DNA from 2 places in the Streptomyces uncialis genome. Region 1 is predicted to be linked to the other one. Evidence: riboswitches for the same ligand, from Rfam matches in the RefSeq annotation. Region 1 holds a riboswitch; the other holds the start of a gene.

Region 1 (4,905 bases):
TCCGATGACCGAGCCCCTTCAGCCCACGGAACCGCGTCCGCCGTCCCGGCAGAACATCGAGGACAAGATGCCGCGGAGCATCTGGATCCGGTTGATCATCTATGTGGCGGTGGGACACGCCGTCGCCGGGTTCATCTGGCTGCTGTTCGAGGCCGGAGCGAAGTGACCTGACCGGTCGGGCGGCAGCGGGCGTCCCCCCTCGCCCCGGTTCACCTACGGCCCCCCCCGGTGAGCCCCGCCCCCGGGTTTCCTGTGCTGGGCCTACTTGTCCCTGTGCGGGTCGCTCGTGGGGTGCGCAGTTCCCCGCGCCCCTGGGTGGTGCCCCCTTGCGGTCGCTCTTCGGGTGCGGGTCGGCCCTCGTCTTTCGCGCAGTTCCCCGCGCCCCTTAGGTCGGCCCCGGTGGGCGCACCCCGTTCGTGCGGGTCGCTCGGTGGATGCGCAGTTCCCCGCGCCCCTTTGGGGCGCCTCGGCCGCCTGATGTTGCTGTTCGCCCTCCTCCTCGTGCAGTCGCGCTGCTGCGGGAGGGGGTGGGCGGGAATCTCTGCTCGCAGACTCCGATGCTCTTCAGTAGCTCCGCTGGACGTGTTACCGAGCGTGTCGGATCGAGGACGGAGAATCCCGACCGGCCCCGACCCGAAGAACAAGCAGAACGCGCCCCAAAGGGGCGCGGGGAACTGCGCAAAACCACCGAGCGACGGCACAGGAACGAAGTGCGCCACGCCGGACAGACCTGGGAAGCGCAAGCGAAGGCGACCCGCGGGGAACTGCGCGAAACCCACGAGCGACGGCACAGGAACGGAGTGCGTCCAGCCGGACGGACCTGGGAAGCGCAAGCGAAGGCGACCCGCGGGGAACTGCGCGAAACCCACGAGCGACGGCACAGGAACGGAGTGCGTCCAGCCGGACAGACCCTTACGCCAAGAAGCGGTCGCGAAGGCGGTCACGGTCCGGGGCGGTGAGGCCGAGGCCGTCGGACAGGTAGGCCTCGGTGCTGCCCCAGCGCCGGTCGATCGAGTCGAACCCCGCCGCCAGATACTCGACCCGCGCGTCGAAAAGCGGGCGCAACAGCTCCATGACCTCCGGCGCGTACCCGTCCACCGCGGCCTCGCTGCGCCGCACCCGGTACCGCCGGTGCGCCGCGTTCGACTTGAGGTAGTCCGCCTCGATGGCGTCCCGCTCGACACCGAGCGCCAGCAGCGTCACCGCTATGGACAGCCCCGCGCGGTCCTTGCCCGCGGCACAGTGCATGAGCGCGGGCACGCTCCCGTCCGCGAGCGACCGCAGCACCCGCCCGTGCTCGGCGGTCCGCTCCTCGATGATCGTCCGATACGCCTCGACCATGCGGTTCGCCGCGCGGCCCTCCGCGAGGTGCTCGCGGAGCTGGGCGAGATCCCCCTGCCGGACCATCTGCCAGAACTCCGTACCGTCGGCCGGATCGCTCAGCGGTACGTTCACGTTGCGGACGCCCGGCAGTGCCACATCGAGACCGTCGAGCCCCCGGTCCGCGGAGTCGCGGAAGTCGAAGATGGTGTGCAGCCCCAGCGAGGCGAGGTAGTCGCTGTCCTCCGCGGTCGCCTGGGCGAGATGCCCGCTGCGGTACAGCACCCCGTGGCGGACGCGCCTGCCGTCCGTGGTCGGCAGGCCACCCACGTCACGGAAGTTGCGGACTCCGGTCAGTTCGGGCTCGGTCGACGGGATCTGCTGCGTCACGCGGGGGCTCCTCCCGGTCCGCCGCCGGCACCTCCGCCGACGAGCGCGATTCCGACGATACGACATCCAGTCATCGGATGATCAGACCCCAAGTGGTGATAAAGGGTTGATGATGCTCTATGTCTGTTTAGTGGCATTAAGTTGAACTGGCCCCGGAATAAAGTGCCCTGGTCCGGATACCCGTGACCGGGATCATAATTGTCACGTTGGGTGTCGGACGAGGACTCCCGGGCGCCCTTTCACCGTCCGGGAATTGAGCCTCCCGCTGACCTCCGCGGTCGACGCAGGGTGACCGGGAATCCGGCCTTGGATCAAGGAATGGCCGGTCGCCCCGGGGGTCTTGGTTGTCCACGGCGAGCCCGCTCGCCTAGCGTCACGCTCAATCCGGGCGGACGCCTAGTCCTGCCGCCGTCCGGGGTCCGCAACGTCACCCGACACCGGCAGGAGCGGGGAACCCACAGGTAGTACGCCGTGTCCGGGCAACCGGACCGGCTCGGGGTGAAGCCGCGTGAAAGCGCGGCCGGGCATCTCCAGCCCGAACCCGACAGCTCACCTCGCAGGCGCCGGAGAGGAAAACGTCATGCCCGCGAAGGGTAAGCACCGCCGTCCCAAGTCCACCCGTATAGCCAGGTCGATCGCCGTCGCAGGAACCGGTGGCGCGGCCCTGGCCCTGCCGCTGATCGGCGCCACCGGCGCCGAGGCGGCCACCCCGCACTCCGCCCCGGCCGTGACCGGCGCCCAGAACGCCGTACAGGCCCCCGCCGAGCGGACCGCCGTCAAGACCTCCGAGGTCAGGACGTACGCCGTCAAGGTCGGTGACCATCTCTCGAAGATCGCCGACGAGCAGGCCGTCCAGGGCGGCTGGCAGCGGCTCTACGACGACAACCGCGGCACCGTCGGCTCGGACCCGGGCCTGATCCATCCCGGACTGAAGCTCACCATCGGCGCCAAGGCCGCTGCCGCGCCCGAGGCCCCCGCGCCGAAGCCGGCCGCCCCGAAGGCGCAGGCCCCGAAGGCGCAGGCGCCCAAGGCCGCCGCGCCCAAGGCGCAGCCGAAGGCCGCGGAGCCCGAGGCCGCCGCCCCGAAGGCCGCCGCCCCGAAGGCCGCCCCCGCCGAGGCCGCCGCCCCGGAGCAGGCCGACTCGGGCTGGACCCGGCCCGTCGACTCCGGTGTCGGCACGGGGTACCGCGCCTCCGGCAGCATGTGGTCCAGCGGCTACCACACCGGTGTCGACTTCAGCGTGCCCGCCGGTACGCCCCTGAAGTCCGTCGGCCCCGGCACCGTGGTGTCGGCCGGATGGGCCGGTTCGTACGGCAACCAGGTCGTCATCCAGCACACCGACGGCAAGTACTCGCAGTACGCGCATCTCTCGCAGCTCACCGTCTCGGCCGGGCAGTCGGTCACGGGCGGCCACCAGATCGGTCTCGCCGGTTCCACCGGCAACAGCACCGGGCCGCACCTGCACTTCGAGATCCGTACCTCGCCCGACTACGGCTCCGACATCGACCCGATGTCCTACCTGCGGTCGAAGGGCGTCGGCATCTGACGACTCCCGCGGCCACCGGCCGCATCCCTGAACGGGGCCGTATCGGCGGATACGGCCCCGTTCGCGTGCCACCGCACAGTGAGCGGCGCGCTGTCGTCGGGGGCGCCCGCTATTCCTGCCCGGCGCAAAACAGCGGCATGGCCTTTCTCACGTCCCGTCAACCCCCCTCAGCGCATTATTACGGTGGCGTAGGTCACGGCCCGCCGTGAAAGATGGGCCGACGTGAGCGCACAGTCGACCTTCCCCCCACCGCACCCCCTCCGGTCCTACGCGGCCATCGGCGACAGCTTCACGGAAGGGGTCGGTGACCCCGGCCCCGGCGGAGCGTTCGTGGGATGGGCCGACCGGCTGGCGGTCCTCCTCGCCGACCGGCTGGCGGAGGACGGCTTCCGGTACGCCAACCTCGCCGTACGCGGCCGACTCCTCGACCAGATCGTCGCGGAGCAGATCCCCCGCGCCCGGCGGCTCGCCCCCGACCTCGTGACGTTCTGCGCCGGGGGCAACGACATCATCCGGCCCGGCACCGACCCCGACGAGGTCGCCGAACGCTTCGAGCGCGCCGTCGCGGACCTCACCGGAACCGTGGCGACCGTGATGGTGACCACCGGCTTCGACACCCGTGACATCCCCGTACTGAGGCGGTTCCGCGGCAAGATCGCCACCTACAACGGTCATGTCCGGGCCATCGCCGACCGTTACGGATGCCCCGTCCTCGACCTGTGGTCGCTGCGGACCGTGCAGGACCGCCGCGCCTGGGACGGCGACCGGCTGCATCTCTCGGCCGAGGGCCACACCCGGGTCGCCCTGCGGGCCGGTCAGGTGCTCGGCGTCGAGGTCCCCGCCGACCCCGACCAGCCGTGGCCCCCGCTGCCGCCCCGGGGCACCCTCGAAGTGCGCCGCGACGACATCCACTGGGCGCGCGAGTACCTCGTTCCCTGGATCGGGCGGCGGCTGCGGGGCGAGTCCTCCGGCGATCATGTGGAGGCCAAGCGCCCCGATCTGCTGCCCCTGTGACCCGGCCGCCCGGCCCGGCTCAGCCGCCCGGCCCGGCCGGTATCCGCTCCAGGACCCCGCCCGCGAAGACGTCGTACAGCGGCAGCGTCTCCAGATGCACGTACCCGATATGGCAGTCGCACAGCGTCAGCGGGCAGGGCCGGGGCGCCAGCGCGGCACGGTAGGAGCCGTCGTACAGATTGCCCAGCTCCGCCGGGACGAAGTGGCAGCGGCGGACCGTGCCGTCACCGTCCACCGACACCACCGACTCACCGGTACGGCACGGCAGCCCCGCGCTGCGATGCGGATGACGGCTGTACGGGAACAGCGGGTCCAGCGCCGTCCACCGGTCGGCCTCCTCGTCGGAGTACGTGTGCCCCTCCGCGGCGTTCACCCACAGATACACCTCCTCCGGCAGCTCCGCCCGCAGCCGCCGCGCGTCCTCCAGATGCTCCGCCAGCCCCACGATCCCCACACTGAACCGCACCCCCCGCGCGCTCAGCTCCCGGCACTTGCCGAGGAACCGCTCGTACGGCGTCTGGCCCGGGTGGTACGTGCACCACAGAGCGACCGTGTCCAGGTCGGCCTCGGCGAGCCAGTCCGTACGGCAGCTCAGATTCGTCTGGATCGCCACCCGCTCGACATGCGGCAGCCGC
Region 2 (4,905 bases), 2.3 Mb from region 1:
CGCCGCGAGAATCCGCATCTCGGCTACGGCCACGGCATCCACTACTGCCTGGGCGCGCCCCTCGCCCGGATGGAGGGACAGATCGCGCTGGCGGCCCTGCTGACACGGCTTCCGGACCTCGAACTCGCGGCGGCGCCCGAGGAGTTGAGATGGCGCGGCGGGCTCATCATGCGGGGCCTGCGGACCCTGCCCGTCAGCTTCTCACCGGTTGTCCGGAACGCAGCTGTTGACGGTATGTCAGCTCCGTGACTTCCACGTGATCTGCGCTGCATCGACTTGTGACAAACGTTCGAGAGCCGCTACGTTCACGTCGACCCGGCGGTCCCCACCCGCCGCGTTGCCCCTGACGTCCCACGAAAGGCCCCCGTATGCGCTCCGGGAACGGTCGTCACCGTCGCCCTCGTCAGGCACCCGCTCTGGTCGTCGCAGCCGGGGTCACCGGCTCGGCGATCGCCATTCCACTGCTCGGCGCGACCGGTGCCACCGCCGCTGAGGCGGGAACCTGGGACCGGCTCGCCGAGTGCGAGAGCGGCGGCGCCTGGAGCGCCGACGACGGCAACGGCTTCTACGGCGGGCTCCAGCTGTCCCAGGAGACCTGGACGGAGTACGGCGGGCTCGCCTACGCCACCGGGCCGGACCAGGCCAGCCGCTCCCAGCAGATCACCGTCGGGGAGCGGGTCCTCGCCGCACAGGGTCCCGGTGCCTGGCCCGGCTGCGGTGTCTCCGTCGGCCTCACCAAGGACGCCCCGCCCGCGGACGTCGACCCGGGTGTCCTGCCGTCCGCCGCGGCGAAGCCCGGCGGTTCGGACGGCAAGGCCGCCACCCCGGCCCCTTCGTCCGGTACGTCCGGGAAGAAGGGGACATCGCCTTCGCCGAGTCAGTCGTCCGACACGTCGGGCTCCGCCACGAACACGACGCCCCGCGGGCTCGGCGCCAAGGGCGACGCCCGCGACAAGGAGCGCGCCGCGAAGACCGGTACGGCCACGGAGGCGGCTACGGACGCGTCCCCGTCCGCCGCCCCGACGACCGGGGCGGGCGACGCCACGGCCACGGCCACGGACGAGCCGGAGGCCGGCAAGAGCACGGGCGGTACGGGCAGCACCGACGGGACGACCGCGCCGACCGGTGCCGAGACCTCGCCGGACGAGTCCCCCAAGTCGGAGTCGACGGACGGTGCTTCGCCGAGCGCGACCGCCGACCCGGCCACGGGTGAGGACACCGGCGCGGGCCGCCACCGCGGCGGCCCGGCGACCGAGGAGGCCGTCGACTCCCGTGCCGGTGACCCGGCCGGACGACATGCCTCACGCGGCGGGACAACCCGTGACGAACTGGACAAGTCGTACACGGTGCAGTCGGGCGACAACCTGTGGGACATCGCCGACTCCCAGGGTGTCGAGGGTGGTTGGAGCGCCCTCTATGACGGCAACAAGGGGACCGTCGGGACCGACCCCGACCTGATCCTGCCTGGCCAGAGCCTTGATCTGGTGCCCGAAACAGCCAAGAAGAAGCTGTAGTTCGCACTGAATGTCCGCTTTTGGCGCATGGGGCGGAAGTGAGACATGAGTCTCACCGGCCGGGGTGAGCTTTGAATTCCGGCCGCGCCCATGCGTACGGTCAGGACCGCTCGCCACTGCGGGCACCGATCGCCGTCACGCCGAATCCTGCCGACGGAGGCTCGGGAACACTCGACGCGTAAAGCGCCGTAGGCAGGAGCGGGGGACCCAAGGTAAGCGCCGGGCGCGACCGTTCACGGAGTCGACAGGACTGCGGGACACGGAAGCCGACCGGCTAGGGGTGGAGCCGCGCGCCAGACGCGCGGCCGGGCAACTCATTCGGCCCGAACCCGACAGCTCACCTCGTAGGCGTCGGTGAGGGGATGACTTCATGCTGCTTTCCGGCAAGGGCAAGCACCGCAAGCCCAGCAAGGCCACCCGTATCGTCGCCCTCGCCGGTGTGACCGGCGCGGCCGTCGCCGCCCCGCTGATGGCCGCGGGCACCGCTTCCGCCGCCACCGCGTCCGAGTGGGACACCGTCGCCCAGTGCGAGTCCGGCGGCAACTGGTCGATCAACACCGGCAACGGTTACTACGGCGGCCTCCAGTTCTCCGCCTCCACCTGGGCGGCCTTCGGCGGCACCGCGTACGCGGCCACCGCCAACCAGGCCACCAAGTCCCAGCAGATCGAGATCGCCGAGAAGGTCCTCGCCGGTCAGGGCAAGGGTGCCTGGCCGAGCTGTGGTGTCGGCCTGTCCGGTGCCGCGTACGGTGGCGGCGCCGCCGAGCAGCCGAAGCCGCAGCCGCAGCAGACCCAGCCCCAGCAGCAGCCGCAGCAGAGCGCTCCCGCGCCGCAGCCGCAGCAGGAGACCGAGCAGCGCGCCTCGCGTTCGCAGGACCGCGCTCCGGCCGCCGCGCCGAGCCAGGCGCCGAAGCCCGCCGCGCCCGCCGAGAAGATCGAGACCCCGACCGGCAAGAAGGTCGAGAAGGGCGACGGCGAGTACAAGGTCAAGACCGGTGACACGCTGAGCGCGATCGCCGACGCCGAGGGTGTCAAGGGTGGCTGGCAGAAGCTGTTCGAGCTGAACGACGACATCGTCGACGACGCGGACTTCATCTTCCCCGGTCAGCAGCTCCACCTGTCCTGATCCCAGGACCCCCGGTTCCCTGAACCATCCCCCACCCGGCCGGGCCGCACCCCGCCCCGGCCGGGAAGCCCGCCCCGACGCACCCGCCCGCGTCGGGGCGGCCCCCTTTCCGGAGCTCCCCCCCCCGCTGGCCGGGCCCGAGGTCTGTCCGGCTGGGCGCACTTCGTTCCTGTGCCGTCGTCCGTGGGTTTCGCGCAGTTCCCCGCGCCCCTTGGGGGCGCGTCCGGTCGGTTCTTCGGGTCGGTGCCGGTCGGGATTCTCCGTCCTCGATCCGACACGCTCGGTACGACGTGTCCTTGCCGGACTGAAGAGCATCGGAGTCTGCGAGCAGAGATTCCCGCCCACCCCCTCCCGTAGCCGAGCGAGTCCGCGAGGAGGGTGGTTTGAACCCCGGCCCCGGTCGCTGACAGCCCGCACCCTGATCGCCGGCCCCAACTGGGCGCCCCCAAAGGGGCGCGGGGAACTGCGCACCCACGAACGACCTGTGCGGGAAAAGTACGCCCAGCACAAGAAACCCAGGGGCGCGGGGAACTGCGCAAAAGACGAGGGCGGACCCGCACCCGAAGAGCGACCGCAAGGGGGCAGCACCCAGGGGCGCGGGGAACTGCGCACCCCCGGGCGGCCCGCACGGGAACAAGTGCGCCCACCCGGACAGACCTCGCAAGCGCGAGCGAAGGCGACCCGCGGGGAACTGCGCAAAGACGAGGGCGGACCCGCACCCGAAGAGCGACCGCAAGGGGGCACCACCCAGGGGCGCGGGGAACTGCGCACCCCCGGACGGCCCGCACAGGAACAAGTGCGCCCACCCGGACAGACCTCACAAGCGCGAGCGAAGGCGACCCGCAGGGAACCGCGCAAAAGACGAGGGCGGACCCGCACCCGAAGAGCGACCGCAAGGGGGCACCATCCAGGGGCGCGGGGAACTGCGCACCCACGGGCGGCCCGCACGGGAACAAGTGCGCCCACCCGGACAGACCTCGCAAGCGCGAGCGAAGGCGACCCGCGGGGAACTGCGCAAAGACGAGGGCGGACCCGCACCCGAAGAGCGACCGCAAGGGGGCAGCACCCAGGGGCGCGGGGAACTGCGCACCCACGGGCGGCCCGCACGGGAACAAGTGCGCCCACCCGGGCAGACCTCGCAAGCGCGAGCGAAGGCGACCCGCAGGGAACCGCGCACCCCCGGACGTACCCGCACGGGAACAAGTACGCCCAGCACAGGAAATCCTCGGAAGCGCAAGCGAAGGCGACCCGCTCGGATGATCCTCCGTCCCCCCATTTGTTTGATCACGGAACAATTTGGTTTCCGTTTGTCCACAGGGCGGCCCGCTGAGTGGCCGACGCCCCGCAGGCCGTTAGGCTCAGGTGCGGCGGGACCACCGGCCCCGCGTACCCGCGTCACATCCCAGAAGGAGATGCTCGTGCCGTCCATCGACGTCGTCGTAGCCCGGGAAATCCTGGACTCCCGAGGCAACCCCACGGTCGAGGTCGAGGTGGGCCTCGATGACGGCAGCACCGGCCGGGCCGCCGTCCCGTCCGGTGCGTCCACGGGCGCCTTCGAGGCCCTGGAGCTGCGTGACGGCGACCCCAACCGCTACGGCGGCAAGGGCGTCGAGAAGGCAGTCCTCGCGGTCATCGAGCAGATCGGCCCGGAGCTCGTCGGCTACGACGCGACCGAGCAGCGCCTGATCGACCAGGCCATGTTCGACCTGGACGCCACCCCGGACAAGTCGTCGCTCGGCGCCAACGCCATCCTCGGCGTCTCGCTCGCCGTCGCGCACGCCGCCTCCGAGGCCAGCGACCTGCCGCTGTTCCGCTACCTGGGCGGCCCCAACGCGCACCTCCTGCCGGTGCCGATGATGAACATCCTGAACGGTGGGTCGCACGCCGACTCCAACGTCGACATCCAGGAGTTCATGATCGCCCCGATCGGCGCGGAGTCCTTCTCCGAGGCCCTGCGCTGGGGCACCGAGGTCTACCACACGCTGAAGAAGGTCCTGAAGTCGAAGGGCCTGGCCACCGGCCTCGGCGACGAGGGCGGCTTCGCCCCGAACCTCGGCTCCAACCGCGAGGCGCTCGACCTGATCATCGAAGCGATCAAGGAAGCCGGTTACGTCCCCGGCCAGCAGATCGCCCTCGCGCTCGACGTCGCCGCCTCCGAGTTCCACAAGGACGGCAAGTACCTCTTCGAGGGCAAGGAGCGCTCCGCCGCCGAGATGACGGAGTACTACGAGGAGCTCGTGGCGGCGTACCCGTTCGTCTCCATCG

The links. A riboswitch is a leader RNA that binds a small molecule or an ion and turns the genes downstream of it on or off. The one in region 1 is predicted to bind cyclic di-AMP.
Region 2: it holds a riboswitch for cyclic di-AMP, as region 1 does, so the genes downstream of both, OG711_RS16165 (transglycosylase family protein) here and OG711_RS06450 (M23 family metallopeptidase) in region 1, are expected to answer to the same signal.

The regions. Positions count from the first base shown of each region.
Region 1 is NZ_CP109583.1:1,619,757-1,624,661, reverse strand. Features, by position in the region: gene OG711_RS06465 (helix-turn-helix domain-containing protein) at 1-8, shown strand, start outside; gene OG711_RS06460 (DUF6126 family protein) at 5-166, shown strand; gene OG711_RS06455 (tyrosine-protein phosphatase) at 913-1,710, opposite strand; cyclic di-AMP (ydaO/yuaA leader) riboswitch at 2,168-2,288, shown strand; gene OG711_RS06450 (M23 family metallopeptidase) at 2,291-3,256, shown strand; gene OG711_RS06445 (SGNH/GDSL hydrolase family protein) at 3,479-4,270, shown strand; gene OG711_RS06440 (STM4011 family radical SAM protein) at 4,290-4,905, opposite strand, start outside.
Region 2 is NZ_CP109583.1:3,925,201-3,930,105, reverse strand. Features, by position in the region: gene OG711_RS16175 (cytochrome P450 family protein) at 1-249, shown strand, start outside; gene OG711_RS16170 (transglycosylase family protein) at 369-1,514, shown strand; cyclic di-AMP (ydaO/yuaA leader) riboswitch at 1,689-1,880, shown strand; gene OG711_RS16165 (transglycosylase family protein) at 1,885-2,640, shown strand; gene eno (phosphopyruvate hydratase) at 4,059-4,905, shown strand, end outside.